DNA from 2 places in the Streptomyces laurentii genome. Region 2 is predicted to be linked to the other one. Evidence: riboswitches for the same ligand, from Rfam matches in the RefSeq annotation. Region 2 holds a riboswitch; the other holds the start of a gene.
The links. A riboswitch is a leader RNA that binds a small molecule or an ion and turns the genes downstream of it on or off. The one in region 2 is predicted to bind ZMP and ZTP.
Positions count from the first base shown of each region.

Region 1: linked by a shared signal. The riboswitch ahead of glyA (serine hydroxymethyltransferase) and the one ahead of ABZ693_RS05320 (bifunctional 5,10-methylenetetrahydrofolate dehydrogenase/5,10-methenyltetrahydrofolate cyclohydrolase) in region 2 are both predicted to bind ZMP and ZTP.

Region 1 is NZ_JBEYHT010000003.1:214,676-225,098, reverse strand. Features, by position in the region: gene trpS (tryptophan--tRNA ligase) at 1-437, opposite strand, end outside; gene glyA (serine hydroxymethyltransferase) at 609-1,880, opposite strand; ZMP/ZTP riboswitch at 1,968-2,057, opposite strand; gene rocD (ornithine--oxo-acid transaminase) at 2,168-3,376, shown strand; gene ABZ693_RS03615 (glutathionylspermidine synthase family protein) at 3,509-4,699, opposite strand; gene ABZ693_RS03610 (hypothetical protein) at 4,706-4,999, opposite strand; gene ABZ693_RS03605 (GlxA family transcriptional regulator) at 5,173-6,177, opposite strand; gene ABZ693_RS03600 (dienelactone hydrolase family protein) at 6,274-7,182, shown strand; gene pdxR (MocR-like pyridoxine biosynthesis transcription factor PdxR) at 7,212-8,678, opposite strand; gene ABZ693_RS03590 (carboxymuconolactone decarboxylase family protein) at 8,726-9,274, shown strand; gene ABZ693_RS03585 (isocitrate lyase/PEP mutase family protein) at 9,271-10,083, shown strand; gene ABZ693_RS03580 (serine/threonine kinase C-terminal domain-containing protein) at 10,105-10,423, opposite strand, start outside.
Region 2 is NZ_JBEYHT010000005.1:158,880-169,302, reverse strand. Features, by position in the region: gene ABZ693_RS05340 (cytochrome P450) at 44-1,222, shown strand; gene ABZ693_RS05335 (MbtH family protein) at 1,340-1,540, shown strand; gene ABZ693_RS05330 (MFS transporter) at 1,537-2,751, shown strand; gene ABZ693_RS05325 (GAF domain-containing protein) at 2,965-4,356, opposite strand; ZMP/ZTP riboswitch at 4,513-4,626, shown strand; gene ABZ693_RS05320 (bifunctional 5,10-methylenetetrahydrofolate dehydrogenase/5,10-methenyltetrahydrofolate cyclohydrolase) at 4,656-5,513, shown strand; gene ABZ693_RS05315 (hypothetical protein) at 5,881-6,660, shown strand; partial or broken gene ABZ693_RS05310 (TetR/AcrR family transcriptional regulator) at 6,799-7,377, opposite strand; gene ABZ693_RS05305 (class I SAM-dependent methyltransferase) at 7,567-8,415, shown strand; gene ABZ693_RS05300 (SWF or SNF family helicase) at 8,462-9,880, opposite strand; gene ABZ693_RS05295 (SCO1167/SCO6262 family helicase) at 9,877-10,423, opposite strand, start outside.

The sequences.
Region 1 (10,423 bases), on a different contig from region 2:
TGCGCCTGGTAGAGCAGGATGTCCGCGACCTGGAGGACCGGGTACGTGAAGAGGCCGACGGTGGTGCGGTCGGCGCCCTGGCGGGCGGACTTGTCCTTGAACTGGGTCATGCGGGAGGCCTCGCCGAAACCGGTGAGGCAGTTCATGACCCACGCCAGCTGGGCGTGCTCGGCCACGTGGCTCTGGACGAAGAGCGCGCTGCGGTCGGGGTCGACACCGGCGGCCAGCAGCTGGGCGGTGGCGAGCCGGGTGTTGGCGCGCAGCTCGGCGGGGTCCTGCGGGACCGTGATCGCGTGCAGGTCCACCACCATGTAGAAGGCGTCGTGGGACTCCTGCAGCGCGACCCACTGACGCACCGCACCGAGGTAGTTGCCGAGGTGGAACGAGCCTGCGGTGGGCTGGATTCCGGAGAGCACACGGAGACGTTCAGAGGCCATGCCACTCATTGTCTCAGGTATGGACCCCGATTCCGGACGGGGGAGCGAAGCCGGTCCCCGGTCGCCCGGAAGCCCCGCGGCGGAGGAAACGACGGAGGGGACGGGGCCACCGGGCGGGCGGTGGGGGCCGGCCGTGGCCCGCCCCCACCCCTTCCTCCGCGGCGGCAGGCCTTACAGCGGCAGGCCCGGGGCCGGGAAGGCCGCCATCAGTTCGGCGACCTCCGACCGGATGACCTTCAGCGCGTCCTCGTCGCCCCGGCCCGCCGCCGCGACACCCCGGGTGATCCAGTCGGCGACGAGCGGCATATGCGTGTCGTCGAGGCCGCGGGAGGTGAGGGAGGGGGTGCCGATACGGATGCCGGAGGGGTCGAAGGGCCTGCGGGGGTCGTACGGGACGGTGTTGTAGTTGACGACGATGCCCGCCCGGTCCAGGGCCTTGGCCGCGATCTTCCCGGGGACCTCCTTGGCCGTGAGGTCCATGAGGATCAGGTGGTTGTCGGTGCCGCCGGAGACCAGGTCGAAGCCGCGCGCGAGGAGCGCGTCGGCGAGGGCGCGGGCGTTGGCGACGACGGCGTGGGCGTAGTCGCGGAAGGCCGGGCCGGAGGCCTCGTGGAGGGCGACGGCGATGGCGGCGGTGGTCTGGTTGTGGGGGCCGCCCTGGAGGCCGGGGAAGACCGCCTTGTCGATGGCCTTGGCGTGCTCGGCCCGGCTCATGAGCATCGCGCCGCGCGGGCCGCGCAGGGTCTTGTGGGTGGTGGTGGAGATGACGTCGGCGTGCGGCACCGGCGACGGGTGCGCGCCGCCCGCGATGAGGCCCGCGATGTGGGCGATGTCGGCGACGAGGACGGCGCCGGCCTCGCGGGCGATCCCGGCGTACGCGGCGAAGTCGATGGTGCGGGGCAGCGCGGTGCCGCCGCAGAAGATGAGCTTGGGGCGTTCGGCGAGGGCGAGGTCGCGGACCTCGTCGAAGTCGACGAGCCCGGTGTCCTGCCGTACGCCGTACTGGACGCCCCGGAACCACGTACCGGTCGCGGACACGCCCCAGCCGTGGGTGAGGTGGCCGCCCATGGGCAGCGCCATGCCCATGACGGTGTCGCCGGGCTTCGCGAAGGCGAGGTAGACGGCGAGGTTGGCCGGGGAGCCGGAGTAGGGCTGGACGTTGGCGTGGTCGGCGCCGAAGAGGGTCTTGGCGCGTTCGACGGCGAGGGTCTCGACCTGGTCGATGTTCTGCTGGCCCTCGTAGTAGCGGCGGCCGGGGTAGCCCTCGCTGTACTTGTTCTGCAGGACCGTGCCAGAGGCTTCGAGGACGGCGGCGGAGACGTAGTTCTCGCTGGGGATGAGACGCAGGGTCTCGGCCTGGAGGCGTTCCTCGGCGCCGACGAGGGCGGCGATCTCCGGGTCCGCGGCGGCGAGTGCGGGATGGTGGGTGGCGGCGTTGCTCATGGCGGTTCGCTCCTGTGGGAGGCGGGCTGCGGTCCCGGGTGCGGCCTGGTGCCGGCGAGCGGCGAGGGCACGGGACCGGTCGGTGTCCCGTGATGCCCAGGCGGGCGGCATCCCGTGTGTCTGCCCCGCGCGGCTCCCCCGGGGTCGGTTCCCCGTACGCCAGTCGCCGTGCGTGCGTCCAGGGTATCGGGCGCGACGCGGCGCGCAGGTTTCTTCGTCCCGCATCCGAGCGACGATAAGAACGGGGTGCCACACCCGCCCCTGGCCGCAGGACGATCGGAGATCCCGTGTCGAGGACGCAAGACGAGCTCGCTGCCGCGGACGCGCACAGCGCGCACAACTACCACCCCCTGCCCGTGGTCGTCGCCTCCGCCGAGGGGGCCTGGATGACCGATGTCGAGGGACGCCGGTACCTGGACATGCTCGCCGGGTATTCGGCGCTCAACTTCGGGCACGGCAACCGCCGGCTGCTGGACGCGGCGAAGGCGCAGCTGGAGCGGGTGACGCTGACGTCGCGCGCGTTCCAGCACGACCGGTTCGCGGAGTTCTGCGGGCAGCTCGCGGAGCTGTGCGGCAAGGACATGGTGCTGCCGATGAACACGGGCGCGGAGGCGGTGGAGACCGCCGTGAAGACCGCCCGCAAGTGGGGGTACGAGGTGAAGGGCGTGCCGGACGGGCACGCGAAGATCGTGGTGGCGGCGAACAACTTCCACGGCCGGACGACGACGATCGTCAGCTTCTCCACGGACCACGAGGCGCGCGACCACTACGGCCCGTACACGCCGGGCTTCGAGATCGTGCCGTACGGGGACCTGACCGCCATGGAGGCGGCGGTCACCGAGAACACGGTGGCGGTGCTGATCGAGCCGATCCAGGGCGAGGCCGGGGTGCTCGTGCCGCCGGACGGGTATCTGCGCGGGGTGCGGGAGCTGACGGCCCGGCGGAACGTGCTGTTCATGGCCGACGAGATCCAGTCGGGTCTGGGCCGTACGGGGCGGACGTTCGCGTGCGAGCACGAGGGCGTGGTGCCGGACGTGTACATCCTGGGCAAGGCGCTGGGCGGCGGCGTGGTGCCGGTGTCGGCGGTGGTCGCGGACCGGGACGTGCTCGGGGTGTTCCGGCCGGGTGAGCACGGGTCGACGTTCGGCGGCAATCCGCTGGCGTGCGCGGTGGCCCTGGAGGTGATCGCGATGCTGCGGACGGGCGAGTACCAGCAGCGGGCGACGGAGCTGGGCGAGCATCTGCACGCGGAGCTGGGGATGCTCGTGGGCGGCGGGGCCGTGGAGACGGTACGCGGGCGCGGGCTGTGGGCCGGCGTGGACATCGTGCCGTCGCACGGCACGGGCCGGGAGATCTCGGAGCGGCTGATGGCGCGGCGCGTCCTGGTGAAGGACACGCACGGGTCGACGATCCGGATCGCGCCGCCGCTGGTGATCACCAAGGAGGACCTGGACTGGGGGCTGGAGCAGCTGCGGGCGGTGCTGTCGGAAGGCTGACGGGCCGGCGGCACACCGCTGACGGGCGGGTCCGGGCCTCGGCCCGGGCCGGCCTGTCCGGCCAGGCCAGGCCAGACCAGACCAGGTCAGGACAGGTCAGGACAGGTCAGGACAGGCCGGTCAGAGGTCCGCTCAGAGGATGACGTGCGGGATGAAGCGGGCGTACCCGTCCGTGACCGGGCCCGACGACTCCCGGATGCCGAGTCCCGCCGCCTCGTCGCCGACGGTCCACGCGCCGAGCACGACCCGGTTGCCGTCGAAGTCGGGCAGCGGGGCCAGCTCCTGGTAGCAGAGGCGTTCGTCCCGTACGGCGGGCGTGGACACGCTGCCCGGCTCGTGCAGGGTGACGCCCTCGCCCTCGCGGCCGAGCAGCGGCTTCGCCGCCCATCCGGTGGTGGTGGCGAGTTCGCGCGGCCCGTCGAGGTAGGCGGGGAGCAAGTTCGGGTGGCCGGGGTGGAGTTCCCAGAGGATCGCCAGGAGCGCCTTGTTGGAGAGCAGCATCTTCCAGGCCGGTTCGATCCAGAGGGTGCTGCCGGTGCCGCCGCCGTTGTCGAGGGTGTCGAGGACGTGCGGCCCGAAGGTGTCCGTGGTCAGCCACTCCCACGGGTAGAGCTTGAAGCAGGCGCGGAGGAAGCGGAGCCGGTCGTCGACGAACCGTCCGGTGATCCGGTCCCAGCCGATCCGTTCGACCGACAGCGCCTCGGTGTCGAGGCCGGCCTGCTGGGCGGTCTCGCGCAGGTACGCGACGGTCATCAGGTCCTCGCCGAGCTCGTCGGCGTCGGAGTGGGCGAAGTGCACCGGGCTGCCGGGCGGCAGCAGATGGGCCTGCCGGCGCCAGGCGTCGACGAGCCGTTCGTGGAGGGAGTTCCACTGGTCGGCACCGGGGAACCGTTCCTCCATCCAGAACCACTGCGGGCTCGCGGCCTCCACCAGGGAGGTGGGGGTGTCGGCGTTGTACTCCAGCATCTTGGCCGGGCCCGTGCCGTCGTAGTGCAGATCGAACCGGCCGTAGAGGGACGGGAGTTCGGCCCGGCGGTGCCAGGACTCGGCGACCCGGGCGACGATCCGGGGATCGGTGATGCCGAGCTCGGCGAAACGATCCTTCTCGACGATGTGCGCCGCCGCCCCCAGGCACATGGCGTGCAGTTCCTCGACGACCTCCTCCAGCGCCTCCACCTCGGGCAGGCTGAAGGAGTAGTACGCGCTCTCGTCCCAGTAGGGGCGCAGCGAGTTGTCGGGGTACCGGGTCAGGGGGTAGATCAGGCCCTGCTCCTCGACCGTCCGCTGCCAGTCGGGGCGGGGCTCGATGGTGTGGCGCCGCATGCGGGATCAGCCGCCGGAGGAGGAGTGGCCGCCGAAGCCGCCGCTGGAGACCGCCGACTTGTCGAAGCTGCCGCCGCTGACCTTGCCGCTGCGGACCGAGCCGCCGTAGTAGTAACGGCCGGTGCTGGAACTGCCGCTGGAGCTGCTGCCGTTGCCGTCATGGCACTTGTAGTCGGGGAGCTCCTTGTACGTGACGGGGTCGATGCACCGTTCGTCGGGCTCCGAACCGCACGCCGTGAGCGTCGCCGCGAGGAGGCCCACCCCGCCGAGTACCACCGTGCTCGACCTGAGTCTGCGCATGATGACGCGTCCCCTTCCCCGTTCCCGTCGCGTGGTTGCGATCGCACAGTGTAGGCCCGCCACAGCCCGCCGCCCATGCCCGGGGCGTCCGGTCCGTTCGCGGGGCCGCCTTTCGTACGGCACGGGCTGCCCTTTCGTACGGTGTACGCCGGTCTGGGCCTCGGGAGGGCGTGTCAGTCCGTACGGCGGAAGGCCGCGCGGTACGCGGCGGGGCGGCGGCCGGTGTGCCGGGCGAAGAGGGCGGCGAAGGTGCCGGGGTCGCGGTAGCCGACCGCCGCGGCGACGGCGGCGACGGTCCGGTCGGTGGTCTCCAGGAGGTGCCGGGCACGGCGGACGCGGGCGGCCTGGAGATGGGCGAGCGGGCTGTGCCCCGTCTCGTCCGCGAAGCGCCGCAGCAGCGTCCGGGCGCTCACCCCGAAGGCGGCGGCCAGCGCCGTCAGGTCGTACCGGGCGGCGAGGTCCTGGTCGAGCCGGCGCATGACCCGCTGCGCGAACGCGCTGCCGGGCCGGGGCAGCAACTCCGGGTCGACGTACGGGGTCTGCGCGTCGCGCGCGTCGTCGACGAGCGCGATCCGTGCCGTCGTCCGCGCCACCCGGGCGCCGCTGTGCCGCCGGATCAGGTCGAGCGCGAAATCGTACATGGCGCTGAAGGCGGCGGTCGTCGTCACCCCGGTGTCGGTGACGACCAGGTCCTCGGCGCGGACGTCGGCCTCCGGGCAGCGGCGGGCCAGGTCGGCGGCGAACAGCCAGGCCGTGGTGGCGCGCCGGCCGCGCAGCAGGCCGGCTTCGGCGAGCAGGAAGGCGCCGACGCAGAGGGAGACGACGGCGGTGCCCTCGGCGGCGTACGTACGGACGGCGTCGATCTCGGGGGCGAGCGGCGCGAGCCGCGCGTCCAGGTCGGCGCCGGGAAGGAGCGCGAAACCGGGGACGACGAGGACGTCGACGTCGCGGCGCGGCGGGGTCACGTCCAGGGCCGTACCGCCCGAGGCGAGGACGCGGCGGCGCGGCGAGACGACCGAGACCCGGTAGCCGGGGGCGCCGGGCCCCGCGACGTGCGCGGCCATGGTCAGCAGGTCGGGTACGCCGAAGACCTCGGAGGCGAAACAGCCCGGGTAGGCGAGGACGGCGACGCGCAGCGCGTCCGCGCCCCCTGTGTGCTCCGACTCCGGCTTCCCCACGGCCCGCTCCCTCCCCCGACAGCGTGGCGAGATTACCCGTACACCTGGCGGTCCGGCCTCTCCCCCGGCCCCGGCCGGCCGGTCCACGCTGGCCCCATGAACGCTGATCCGAAGGACGAGGCCGACGCGACGGACGAGGCCGACGCGAAGAACGAGGCCGACGCGAAGAACGAGGCCGACGCGACGGCCGAGGCCGACGCGAAGAACGACCCGATCGACGACTTCGGCCGCCGTCGCGTCGACGTCGACGGGGTGGTGAAGACGGTGTACGTGGCCGGGGCCGGGCCGGGCGTCGTGCTGATGCCGGAGATGCCCGGCATCAGCCCGGACGTGCTGCGGCTCGCGCGGTGGGTGCGGGACGCGGGCTTCACCGTGTACGTGCCCTCCCTCTTCGGGACGGACGGCGCGTGGCCCACCGTCGAGGGCGGCCGGAAGGTCATGCGCCGGGCCTGCGTCAGCGCCGAGTTCCGCGCCTTCGGGGGCGGCGGGACCAGCCCCGTCGCGTCCTGGCTGCGCGGGCTGGCCCGGCGGGCGCACGCCGAGTGCGGCGGGCCGGGGGTCGGCGCGATCGGGCTGTGCTTCACCGGCAACTTCGCGCTCACCATGGCCGTCGACCCGGCGGTCGTCGCACCCGTCGTCAACCATCCGTCGCTGCCGCTCGACGACCCCGGCGGCCTGGAACTCGGCGAGGACGACGCGCGGGCGCTGCGCGAGCGGGCCGAGCGGAGCGGGCTCACGGTCCTCGCGTACCGCTTCGAGGGCGACCGCTGGTGCACGGGGCAGCGGTTCGCGGCCTACCGGGCGCTGCTCGGCGACGCGTTCGACGGGCGGGTGCTGCCGGACGGCGCGGCGAACCCGGCCCCGCCGCCGTTCTTCGCCGAGCTGGTCGGCACCCCGCACAGCGTCGTCACCGCGCACCTCGTCGACGAGGCGGGGCATCCGACGGTGCGGGCGCGGGACGAGATCCTGGCCCATCTGGCCGCGCGGCTGCGCCCGGATTCCTGAACACTGATGAAGACAGAGGGTGTTGCCCCTCAGGGCAGCACCCGCATGAGCGCCTCCAGCGCCCCCGACCAGGCGCTGTCCGGCGGGGTGCCGTAGCCGACGACCACGCCGTCGGCCACCGGCGGCGCGTCCGGGTGCCGGAAGCGGGCGACGCCGAGCAGGGCGACGCCGTGGGCGGCGGCGGTGCGGAGCGTGGACTGCTCGGTGCCCGGCGGGAGTTCGAGGACGGCGTGCAGTCCGGCCGCGATGCCGCGCACCCGGATGCCGGGCGCGTGCGCGGCGACCGCGGCCACCAGCTGGTCGCGGCGGCGGCGGTAGCGCAGCCGCATGGCCCGGACATGGCGGTCGTACGCGCCCGAGGCGAGGAACTCCGCGAAGGTGAGCTGCTCGGTGGAGCCGGACACCCAGTCGATGTCCCCTTTGGCCGCCGCCACTTCGTCGGCGAGGTGCTCCGGCAGCACCATCCAGGCGAGCCGCAGGCCCGGCGCGAGGGACTTGCTGGCGGTGCCGAAGTAGACGACCCGCTCGGGGTCGAGTCCCTGCAGGGCGCCCACGGGTTGGCGGTCGTACCGGAACTCCCCGTCGTAGTCGTCCTCCAGGATCAGCCCGCCCGCCGACCGCGCCCAGTCGACGGCCGCCGCCCGCCGGGCCGGGGTGAGCGCGCCGCCGAGCGGGAACTGGTGCGCCGGGGTCATCAGGACCGCGCCGATCCCGCCCATGCCCCTCAACTCCTCGGTCCGGGTGCCCTGTTCGTCGAGGCCGACGGCCGGGACGCGCAACCCCTGCCGGACGAGCAGGTCCCGGTGGACGCGGAGGCCGAAGGAGTCGACGCCCACCGCCCGTACCCCGCGCTCGTGCAACACCCGCCCCATCAGCTGGAGTCCGTGCACGAAGCCCGAGCAGACGACGATCCGGTCCGGGCGCGCGTGCACGCCCCGGGCGCGGGCCAGGTACTCGGCGAGCGCGGTGCGCAGTTCGATCCGGCCGCGCGGATCGCCGTACCCGAAGGCGTCGTTGGGCGCCGCCGTCAGCGCCTTGCGGGCGGCCTTGAGCCAGTCGCCGCGCGGGAAGGACGCGACGTCCGGGCGGCCGGCCAGCAGGTCGTAGGCGGGCACGCCGGCCATCCGGAGGCCGGGCGGCAGATCGTAGGCGTGCACACCGGGCGTCGCCCCGGCGGGCGGCAGCGGGCGGGGCGGGACGGCGGCCCGGCGGCGCGGCTCCGCGCGCGGGTCGGACCGCGGGGCCACCCGGGTGCCGGAGCCCTGCCGGGCGGTGAGCCAGCCCTCGGCGGTCAGTTCGGCGTACGCGTCGGCGACGGTGTTGCGGGCCATGCCGAGGTCGGCGGCGAGGGAGCGGGAGGACGGCAGCCGGGTCCCGGCCGTCAGACGTCCGCTGCGCACGGCCTCCCGCAGGGCGTCCATGAGGGCCTTGCGGCGGCCGCGGCCGGTGAGGTCCAGATGAAGATCGGAGCCGAAAGTGGCCCACTCGTTTGCCATGAGAATGGACCATACCGGGGGTCCTTCCGCGTCCTACGGTGGTCGGCATGACGACCACCGCACCGAACACCGCGCTCCCCGCCGACGCCGGGGACACCCAGGGGACCGAGCAGCCCGCGTACGCGCCCGAGCACAAGGCCCGGCTGGCGTTCGTCCAGCTGCACCCCGACTTCTACCAGGCCATGGTGGGCCTGGAGCGCGCCAACGCGAAGCACCTCGACCCCACCCTCTACGAGCTGATCAAGATCCGCGCCTCGCAGATCAACCACTGCGCGTTCTGCGTGGACATGCACAGCAAGGAGGCACTGGCGGCGGGCGAGACCACGCAGCGGATCATCCAGCTGTCCGCCTGGCAGGAGGCGCGGCACTTCTACACCGAGCGCGAACTGGCCGCCCTCGCGCTGACCGAGGCCGTCACCGTCCTCACCGACGGGTTCGTGCCCGACGAGGTGTACGCGGAGGCCGCCCGCCACTTCGACGAGACCGAACTGGCGCATGTCATCGGCGCGATCACGACCATCAACGCCTGGAACCGGATCGCCGTGACGACCCGTATGGTGCCGGGCCACCACAAGCCCCGCGCGGCCCAGCGGTGAGCACGGACCCGACGGCCGCGACGGCCACGTCGACGGCGGCCGCGACGGCGGGGACGGCGGCCGCCACGCTCCGGGCCCTGCACCACGACCGGCCCGCCGACCGCCCGCTGGTCCTGCCGGGGCCGTGGGACGCGTTCTCGGCGCGCGCGTTCGAGGAGGCCGGGTTCCCGGCCCTGGCGACGCCGAGCGCGGGCATCGCGGCGGTGCTGGGCTACGCGGACGGGCAGACTCCGCCGGACGAGATGTTCGCGGCCGTGGCGCGGATCGCCCGCGCCGTGTCCGTACCGGTCACGGCCGACGTCGAGGCCGGATACGGCCTGTCCGCCAAGGAGTTGGTCGCGCGGGTCCTGGAGGCCGGCGCGGTCGGCGTGAACCTGGAGGACACCGCCCCGGGGCGGGTCCTGCGCGATCCGCGCGAGCAGGCCGACTGGCTCGCGGAGGTACGGGAGGAGGCCGGCCCGGCGCTCGTGATCAACGCGCGCGTGGACACGTACCTCCACGGCAGCGGCAGCGGCAGCGGCAGCGGCAGGGTCGCCGAAGCCGCCGAGCGCGCCCGGCTGTACGCGGCGGCGGGCGCGGACTGCGTCTACCCGATCAAGGCGCCGGCCGCCGCTCTGCCCCGGCTGCGCGAGGCGGGCGTCGAGGGACCGCTCAACTTCCTCCCCCTGCCCGGCGATCCGTCGTTCGCCGAGCTGGGACGCCTCGGGGCGACCCGGATCACCTTCGGCCCGGGGCTGCTCCACCGCTCCCTGGCGGGTCTCGGCGAGCTGGCCCGCGGGCTGGCCGCCGACGCGGGGACGGCCGCGTAGGCGCGAGAGGACGGCCCGGGGTCACGAGGTGGTGGGCTTGAAGTACCTCAGGGCCGTGTCGAGGATCTCCCGCTGCTTGGGCCAGTCGGTGTCCGGCCCGCCGACGAGCACGATGCGGCGCACCGCGTCGTCGCCGACGAAGGCCCGGGCGACGACCTGGCGGCGGCCCTCGGAGCGGTGGTACGCGTACACCAGCTCGGCCTCGTCCGCCCCGGTCTCCTCAAGGCTGATCTGCTCGAAGTCGGGATTCTTGGCGACGTCCCGCGAGACCGTCTTCAGCGCCTCGTACGGGGTCAGGCCCGGCTCGCCGATCTCGAAGACCTGCATCAGGGAGGAGTCG
Region 2 (10,423 bases):
CGCCCCGGCCATCGGCCACGACTCAAGGAAGCCCGACCAGACGATGAACGCCATCACCAACGGACTGCCGACCCAACGCGAACACCCCTTCGACCCACCTGCGGCGCTACGCGAACAAGGCCCCATCGGCCGCATGACCTTCCCCGACGGACACGACGGCTGGATCGTCACCGGCTACCGCCAGGCCCGCTGGATCCTGTCCGACAAACGCTTCAGCTCGGCCCCCGGCCACAAGCACCTGGCCTTCCCCTCGGACCGCCCCTCCGACCTGGAATCCGAGATCCCGGGCCTGTTCGAACACATGGACCCGCCGGACCACACCCGCTTCCGCCGCTGCCTGGCCGGCCAGTTCACCGTGCGCCGCATGCGCCTGCTCGCCGAGCGGATCGAGGAGATCACCGCCCACTACGCCGACGAGATGCTGCGCAAAGGACCGACCGCCGACCTCGTCAGCGACTACGCCGTACCGGTGTCCTCACAGGTCATCTGCGAACTGCTCGGCGTCCCCGTAGCCGACCGGGAACGTTTTATCGGCGACTCGGAGGACCTGCTGCGCCTCGACGTCGACCCGCGGCAGGCCCAGGCATCACTCGACGACCTCATCGGCCTCACCAGCGAACTCCTCCTGCACAAGCAGGCCGCACCACAAGACGACGTACTCAGCGTCCTGGTCACCGCGGACGACATCTCCTTCGAGGAGGCCGTCGGAGCCTCCCTTCTCCTCCTGGTCGCCGGCCACGAGACCACGGCCAACATGCTCTCCCTGGGCACGTACGCCCTGCTGAACAACCCCGAGCAGCTGGCCCTCCTGCGCGCGGACCAGACACTGATGGAGAAAACGGTCGAAGAACTGCTGCGCTTCCTCACCATCGTCCACGTCGGTGTGCAGCGCAGCCCCACCGAAGACATCGAGATCGACGGCATCACCCTGCACAAGGGCGACACCGTTCTCATCCACCTGCCCAGAGCCAACCGCGACCCCGAGCAGTACCCCGACCCCGACCACCTCGACATCACCCGGGGCACCCACAACCACCTCACCTTCAGCCACGGCATCCACCAGTGCCTCGGCCAGCAACTCGCCCGCCTGGAACTGAAGATCGGCTACACCGCCCTGCTGCACCGCTTCCCCCACCTGCGACTCGCCGCGAGCGAGCATCAGATCCCGATGCGCTCCGACATGACCGTCTACGGCGTGCACGCACTCCCGGTGACCTGGTGACCCGGTGATCGCCACGCGGACACGGCGAGATCCCCCACCGCGCCGCGACGGTCAACGGAGCCCCACGGCTTCACACACCCGCGCAAGCCAAGCGGCACCAAGGCAGGGAGAGGAACGATGACGCACCCGTTCGACGACCCCAGCGGCTACCGGGTCCTCATCAACAGCCTGGAACAGCACAGCGTGTGGCCGAGCGGCATCCGTGTGCCCGCCGGATGGTCCCCGGTGTTCGGCCCGGACAGCCGACAGGCATGCCACCACTACGTCGAATCCCGCTGGAGCGACATGCGCCCCGCCACCGTGCGGACCGCCCGGTGACCACCACCGCACAACAGGGCCCCTCCCCCCTGCGGAGCCTGCCGTTCCACAGGGTGCTCGGCGCGGAGTTCATCTCCTCCATCGGCTCCCAGATGACCACCCTCGCCCTCCCCTGGTTCGTATTGATGACCAGTGGCTCACCGGCACGCATGGGACTGGTATTCCTCGTCCAGATCCTGCCGGTGCCACTGCTGAGCATGCCCGCCGGACTGGTCGTCGCCCGCTTCGGCGCCCGCCGCGTCACGATCATCGGCGACCTGTGCAGCGCGGCCCTGATCGCGACGGTACCGGCGCTGTACTCCATGGACATGCTGCCGTTGTGGGCACTGCTGATCATCGTGGCCCTGCTCGGCTGCGTCGCATCCAGCTACCTGCCCGCACAACGCATGCTCCTCACCGACACCATCGGCTCCGACGAAAGCCTCGTCACCGCGGGCAACGCCCTGTTCGAGACGGCGACCTCCACCGCCCGCCTCATCGGACCGGCGGTCGCCGGCCTCCTGATCGCCCGATTCGGCGCGCTCAACGTCCTGTGGGCGGACGCCGTGTCCTTCGTCGTCTCCGCCGCCCTGCTGACCGGCCTGCCCCGCACCGCTCCGGCCCCACACCCACCGGCCGCCCACAACATGACGGAGGGAGCCCGCTACCTGGTCCGCGACCCGGTGCTGCGCGTCATGGCCCTGGCCACCCTCGGCTACGGCGCCCTGATGCCGGTCGTCATGCTCGCACTGCCCGTCCTGGCCAAGAACCGCTACGACTCCGATCCCCACGTCGCCGGCTGGCTCCTGGCGGCCTGGGGCGGCGGCACCGCCCTGGGCACCATCCTGGTCGCCTGGCTGGCCCGCCGGATCTCCCCCCGGCGACTGGCCGCGGCGGGCGGAGCGGGCGCCGCGGTCGTGCTGTGGCTGCTGCCCTGGGACCAACCGGTCACCACGCTCGCCCTGACCGTCGCCACAAGCTGCATGTTCCTGCCCGCGGTCACCGCACCCGCCGTCACGATGATGATGCTGCGGCCACCAGAACACCTGCGACCCCACGTCGTTCCCGTGTTCGGCGGCGTCGTCTTCCTCGCGAGCCCCCTCGCCTACGGCACGGCCGGCCTGCTGTTCGAGCACCTGGCAGTCGGCACGGTACTCACCGCCGTGGCCGTGGGAGCGAGCCTGTGCGCGCTCCCGCTACTCAAACTCGGCCTGTCACCCGACCGCTCCTGACAGCGACGACCACCCACCACGACACCGGGCCCGCACGAGTCCGTCCGCCGCCGTCCGCGGACTGCTGTGTGGCCCGGGGGCTGGTTCCGGCCGGGCTCGGGTTCTCGAAGTACCGTCCACCCGCCGGAGCGACGTACTCGCCGCCGATCCAGTGGTCGTACCGGGTCGCGAACGACATCAGCGAACCCTCGGTACCGGGCGCGGCGTAACGGGTCATGACCGTGGCCCCCCTCGGACCGCGCCGTCCGCCCCTGGCCGGCGGTCGGTGCCGAGTGCGCGCGAGACCACGTTGCGGACCCGTCGCAGCCCGAGTGTGTCGGCGGTGAGTTCGGCGTCGAGCGCCGCCAGCCGGGCGCGTGCGGCCGGGGCCTCGGTGGCCGGTACGGTCGAGGCCAGCGCCCGCCACACCGTGATGTCGTCCTCGCCCCACGCGCTGTACGCCCAGTCCGCGAGCAGCGCCGGATCGGCCCGGTCCACCACGGCCGCGCGCAGCCGGCCGGTGAGCCGTTCCCGCAGGCGCACGACCCCCGGCGCGCGGGAGGACGGCAGCAGCGGACCCGGGTATCCGCCGAGCGCCGCCGAGACGGCTCCGGCGGCCAGCCGCCGGTCCACCGCGTCGAAGTCCGCGTCGACCGGCTGTGCCAGCCGGTACGGCCGGGAGGCCAGCAACTCCGGTCCGAGCAGGGCCCGGAGCCGGGACAACTCAGCCCGCAGCGTGACCGGGGTGACCGACTCGTCCTCGTACAGCAGCGTGAGGAGTTCTTCGCCCGCCACACCCTCCGGGCGCCGCGCGAGCACCACCAGGATCTCGCTGTGCCGACGGCTCAACCGCAGCCGCCGCCCCGGCACTTCGAGCAGGGCCTCGTCACGGCCGAGCGCGGTGAGCCGGAGCCGGTCGGCGGCCGGCGCGGGGGAGACCAGGGCGAGCTGTGATTCGGCGGCGCGCGCCACCGCCTGCACGAACGCCAGGCTGTGCGGATGCGCGAGACCGTCCCCGCCGGTGATGTCCACCGCCCCCAACACCCGTCCGCTGTACGGATCGTGGACCGGTGCCGCCGCGCACGTCCACGCCTGCACCGGCCGTCGGAAGTGCTCCGCGGCGCACACCTGTACGGGCCGGTCGACGGCGAGCGCCGTCCCCGGGGCGTTCGTCCCGGCCACCGCCTCCGACCAGCGCGCCCCGGCCACGAAGTTCATGCCGCGCGCCTTGCGCAGCGTCCCCGGATGACCCTCGACCCACAGCATCCGGCCCGTCGCGTCGCACACCGCGATCAGATGCTCGCCGTCCCGGGCGTACGCGCCCATCAGCTCGCGGATCACCGGCATCGCCGCCGCCAGCGGGTGCCCTGCCCGGAGCCCGGCCAGTTCCTCCTCGTCCAGCTCGATCCGGGCGGCGCCGTCCGGGCTGACCCGGGCCCGCGCCGAACGCCGCCAGGAGTCGGCGACCAGCGGCCGTACGGGGGGCGAGCCCGGCGGCGCTCCCAGGGCGCCGCCCGCCGAAGAGCCCCCACCGCCACGGGGGCCGGCGCCGGAACCGTCACCGGCGCCGCCCGTGCTCGTGAACGTCTCGTGCGCCCGCCGCACCCCTGTCCACGCGTCGCTCAACTCGTCCTCCCCGGTGGGGTCGTCCGTCGCGTCGAGGTCATCGTGCGGGCGCCCACGGCCCGTCGACAAGCGCCCGGACGGGTCGTCCTGCGCGCCCCGCGCCGGCTCCGGGGCCGCCCGGGCGGGCGAGGGCCGCGAGCCCGTCACGTAGAGTGGGGTCCGGGCCGTGACTGGCGCTTGAGGTGGATCACCACCGGGGAGCGGCCCGGCGAACGCGCGCACGCACCCCGTGCCGCCACCGCCCCGTTGCCGTGCGCCTGGGCCGACCACCGTTTCGCGACGACGCCCAGGAGTGGCCCATGTCCACCAGCACCGCACGCCTCATGGACGGCACCGCGCTCGCCCGCCGCACGGTCGAGGAGACCGCAGCGCGTGCCGCAGAGATCACCCGCCGTACCGGCGTCACGCCCTGCCTGGCCACCGTCCTCGTCGGTGCCGACCCGGCCTCCGTCACGTACGTGAAGATGAAGCAGAACCGCTGTGCGAAGGCCGGCATCCGGTCGAAGCACGTCGAACTGCCGGCCGAGACCACCACCGAGGAACTCGTCGCCGCGATCACCGCGCTCTCCGCGGACCCCGACGTGCACGGCATCCTGCTCCAGCACCCGGTCGGCCCGCACATCGACGAGCGCGCCGCCTTCGAGGCCATCGCCCCGGAGAAGGACGTCGACGGCGTCACCATGGCCTCCTTCGCCGCCATGGGCTTCGGCCTGCCCGGCTTCGTGTCCTGCACTCCCGGCGGCATCATGCGCCTGCTCGACGCCTACGACGTCGAGCTCAGCGGCAAGCGGGCCGTGGTCGTCGGCCGCAGCGCCATCCTCGGCAAGCCGGCCGGCCTGCTGCTCCTCGGCCGCGACGCCACCGTCACCTACTGCCACTCGCGCACCGTCGACCTGTCCGCCGCCGTCCGCGAGGCGGACATCCTGGTGGCCGCGGTGGGCAAGCCGCAGTTCATCAAGGGCGAGGACATCAAGCCGGGCGCCGTCGTCATCGACGCCGGCTACAACCCCGGCAACGTCGGCGACGTCGACTTCGACAGCGCCGCCGAACGTGCCTCCCTCATCACCCCCGTGCCCGGCGGCGTCGGCCCGATGACCATCGCCGTCCTGCTCGCGCAGACCGTCGACGCGGCCGAGCGTCAGCTCGCGGCGCGGTAGACGGCCGGCCGTGCGGCGCCCGCAGGGTACGCGGTCGGTCTTGGGACGGCCGACCCAAGCCCAGGGCCGGTCGCACCACGTTCGGGGCCGGCCGGTCCAAGCCCAGGGCCGGCCCGATCCAGGACCGCCGTGCGGGGCGCGTGAGTTCCCTGCGGGCCACGGGCCCCGGACGGATCGCGGATCCCCTGTGGATCTTGGGTCTCGTACGGGCCGCGACTTGGTCACGGTTGCGTACAGGCGGGCCCCAGGAGGCCGGGATCGCTCGCCATGCGGGCGTCGGCGGGCGAACCTGAATCCCATGCTCCACCCGCCGACGGACACCCCGTCCCGACATGCCCGGCCCTCAGGACGCCCGGGTGTCGTCGCTTTGCCGGTCGCCACCGCGCTGGCCGCCGTCCTGGTGCTGTTCGTGACCCTCACCGCGCGCGGGGGCACGGCCGACGACACGCGCCGCACCGCGCCGCCCGTACCGTCCGCGACACGCGATCCGTACGGCACCCCGAGCCCGGACGACGGGCGCGACACGCCCGGCGGGCACGGCACGGACGGAGGGCGCGGCGCGCTCGACCAGACTGCCGCGCCTCGCCCGGGAAGCACCTCGGCCGGCCCGTCCGCTCGGCGTTCCGCGGCGCGGGGGGAGAGCCCGTCGCCCCGCACGCCGCGCACCGGGCCGGGCCCCGGAGGCACGCCCCAAGCGCCCGCGAGCAAGGCCGCCCCCACCGCGCCGGCGAAGCCCCCCGGCGCCCGGTGGACGGCCGCCTCCGCGACCCGGCCGGCGCGCCCGAAGGGTCAGGCCCGCCCCGCGCCGTACGACGTGCTGCGGGTCGGCGACTGCTTCGACATCGACCGCGCCGCGCCCGGCACCGTCGTGCGCCGTGCCTGCGACACGCCGCACGACGCCCAGGCCGTGGCCCGGATGCCCCTCCGGGGCCGGTACGCCGACGACGCGGCGGTACGGGAGGCGGCGGCCGGCCTGTGCCGGGCACCGTTGCGTGCCGAGGCCGCCGAACAGCCCGTCGGCACTCGCTGGGCCACCTTCGTCCAGTACCCGTACCGCACCAGCTACTTGCTCGGCGCCGACCGGATCGTCTGCAGCCTCGCCGTCCCGTCCGGCTCGGGGCGCAAGATCACCGCGCCGCTGCGCTGACGGGGCGTCCGGTCAGGCAGGCGACGCGGCCGGGGCGTCCGGCTCGGCCACCCCGCCCCGCGTGACACCGGCCGCGTGCTCCGCCGTGGGCTCCGGCACGGATTCCGGCGGAGACCCCGGCATGGCCCCCGGCGGGGGTCCGACCAGCGCGGCCACCAGACGGCGCAGGGCGGGCCGGGGATCCGGCGCGTCCGGCCACGCCGTCATGAGGAGATGGTGGGCGGTGCCGACGACGGCGAGGGCGACGGTGGCCGGATCGACGCCGGCCGCGATCCGGCCGCGCTCCCGCTCGGCCTCCAGATAGCGGACGATCGCGTCCTGAACCGCGTCGAAGGCGGGTGCCCCGTCCGCCAGCGCCGCGCGGATCAGGGGCGTGACGGCGGGGCGGGTCAGCGCGAGCCCCGTCACGGCCGCGCCGCCGGACTCGAACAGCGCGAGGGCGACCGTGTCCAGGTTCCCCGCCACCGTGCCCTCCCCGACGCGCCCGGTCAGCGCCCGCGCCCGTGCCGCCGTCCGCGCGAACCGGTCCAGGCAGAGTTCGGCGATGAACGCGTCGAGGCCCGCGAAGTGCGCGTGCAGGAGCCCCTTGGCGCAGCCCGCCTCGGTGGTGACGGAGCGGCTGGTGAGCGCACCAGGGCCGTTCCGTTCCACGATGCGTTCGGCCGCCGCGAACAGTCGCTCGCGTACGTCCGGGGTCGCCACTCCGCGCGGTGCCATGGCCGCCTCTCCTTCTGCCGTTCCGGGCGGTCGCGTGCTCCGGGCGCGCGCGACCGGCCTCTCAGCTCTGCCGGGCGCCTCACCTGGGACGCGACTCCCCCCGATCGTAAGGGGATTGCAGGTATGGGCGCATGCCCATACTGTTTGGGCGTTCGCCCATTCTCTGTTGTCGTCCGTCAGGAGACACTCATGTCCGAGATCGTCAACAGCGCCCAGGCGCAGGCATGGAACGGCCCCGAGGGTGCTCACTGGGCCCGCCACCAGGACCGGTGGAACGCCGTGAACGGCGGATTCGACGAGCCGCTGCTCGACGCCGCCGGCGTCACCGCCGCGCACCGCACCCTCGACATCGGCTGCGGTTCCGGCCAGACCACCCTCCTCGCCGCCCGTCGCGCTCCACAGGGGCTCGCCCAGGGCCTCGACCTATCCGGCCCCATGCTGGCCGAGGCCCGCGCCCGTGCCGTACGCGAAGGCATCGCCAACGTCTCCTTCACCCAAGGCGACGCGCAGGCACATCCGTTCGAGCCCGGCGGATTCGACGCGGCCATCAGCCGCTACGGGGTGATGTTCTTCGCCGACCCCGCGGCGGCCTTCGGCAACATCGGCCGCGCCCTGCGCCCCGGCGGCCGGCTCGCCTTCGTCTGTCCGACCGAACCGGCGCTCAACGGCTGGGTGGTGGCCCTGGCTGCACTGCGCGGCATCCTCCCGCTCGGCGACTTCGACCGCCCGGGACGGCCCGGGATGTTCTCCCTGGCGGCACCCGACCACGTCCGTGCCGTCCTCGGCGCGGCCGGATACACCGATGTCGCCGTCGAGCGGGTGACGGCGGACGGGAACTGGGGCCAAGGCACCGAGGACGCTGCGGACTTCCTGCTGTCGTCCGGACCCGGCCGGCACCTCATGGGCCAGGTCGCGCCGGCCGAGCAGGCCCGGGCCCGGCGCGTGCTCGTCGACCACCTGCGGGACCACGAGGCGGCGGACGACGGCACGGTGCGGCTGCGCAGCACGTCCTGGCTGGTCACGGCGACCGCCGCCTGAACACGGCGTGGCCGCCGCCGGGGCGGTCGCCCCGGCGGCGGGACGGCTACCGCAGCGCCGTCGCCAGGGCCGCCGCCGGATCGTGCGCGGCCGGCCCGGCCGGAATCCAGCGGCCGTCCTCCTCGCGGTACGGCCACCAGCGGCCGTCCTCGCCGAGGCGGAGCTGTCCGTCCCCGCCCACGACCGTCCACCGGGCCGGGTCCGACCCGCGCAGGACGGGACGGTCGTCCGCGTCCCAGGCCGCCGCCAGCCGGACCTCGGCGCGGCGCAGCGCCTCGGTGTCCGGCGCCCACCGCCCCTCCAGGACCGCGAGAGCGGCCGCACCGCCGAACCCCCAGGCGTGTACGGCCAGTTCGAGCTCCTCGCGGGTGCGGCCCGAGCCGTCGGCGAGCCGCGCCGTGATCCAGGTGGCCGGGGCGCCGGCGGCCAGCCGTACCGCGTCCTGACCAACCGTCAGTTCCGGCTCGGTGAACGCCGACGAGGCCCCGGACAGCAACCGGTGCGCCCGCGCCGCCGCGTCCGTCACCAGGAACTCCAGAGCCGCCGGGTCGACGTCCGGACCCGGATCGGACTCCGTGTCGAGAGACGGCGGCTCGCCGGGCGCGGCGGCCGGAACCGGGGGAGCGGGCAGCGGTGGCAGGATGTCCCGCGCCGCGAACGCCTCCGCGGCCGAGACCCCGGCCGTACCCCGAGCCGCCCCGGATTCCGGCGCCTCGGCCGCACCGGCCCCGTCCGGCCGTACCCCCGCGGTCTCCCCGCCGGCCGCCTCCGCCGCCCGCGCCGTGCTCCGCTCCTGCAGCGCAGCGATCAGCGCCCGCTCCCCGCGCCCGCGCAACAGCAGCAGGACGAACGGGTCCTCGTCGAGCAGCCGCGCCACCTGGTAGCAGAGCGCCGCTGTGTGCGGGCAGTGATCCCAGGCTTCACAGGTGCACTGGGGCTCCAAGTCGCCGATGCCCGGCAGTAGTTCGAGCCCGGCCGCCGCCGCGTCCTCGACCAGGTGCGGTGGCAGTTCGCGATCGAGCAGCGCCGCGATGTGCCCGGCGCTGTCCACCGCGAGGTCGACCAGCCGGTCCCACGCCTCTCCGGAGAGTTCCTGGACCAGCACGTCACCGCGGTGCGCCGTGCCGTCCCGGTCCCGCACCACCGCCGTGATCCGTCCTGGTCGCACCGACACCGCGCCCACCACCCCGGCCCGGGCGTACCGCCGGCCGGCCTTCAGCTGCTGTCCGTCGAGCGCCGTGTCCTCCAGGGCCCGCAGCCAGGCCCGGCCCCACCAGGTGCGGGCGAAACCCGCGCCGTGTACGGGCGGCAGGGCGGCGAAGATCCGCTCGCTGTCGGCCTTGTCGGCCCTGTCACCCCTGTCGTTGCGGCCGCCGATCCCGCGGCCCCGCCCCTCGCCGTTCTCGTACGCGTCCTCGTCGGCCTCGCCGCCGGGACCTTCGTACGTGTCCCCGTACGCGTTCATCGTCCGTCCTCCCCGCGCAGCCGCACCAGCTCGGCCAGCTCCGCGTCCGTCAGCTCCGTCAGCGCCGCCTCCCCGCCGCCGAGCACCGAGTCGGCCAACGCGCGTTTGCGCTCCAGGAGTTCCGCGATCCGGTCCTCGACCGTGCCCTCGGCGATCAGCCGGTGCACCTGCACCGGACGGGTCTGCCCGATCCGGTACGCGCGGTCGGTGGCCTGCTCCTCGACGGCAGGGTTCCACCAGCGGTCGTAGTGCACGACATGGCCCGCCCGGGTGAGGTTCAGTCCGGTGCCCGCCGCCTTCAACGACAGGAGGAAGACCGGTACTTCGCCGCTCTGGAACCGGGCGACCATGGCCTCCCGCCGCGGGATCGGCGTCCCCCCGTGCAGGAACTCGGTGGCCACGCCGCGTGCCGCCAGATGCGTCTCCAGCAGACGTCCCATCGCCACGTATTGGGTGAAGACCAGCACGCTCCCGTCCTCGGTGAGGATGGTGTCCAGCAGCTCGTCGAACAGCTCCAGCTTGCCCGAGCGGCCGACGATCTCC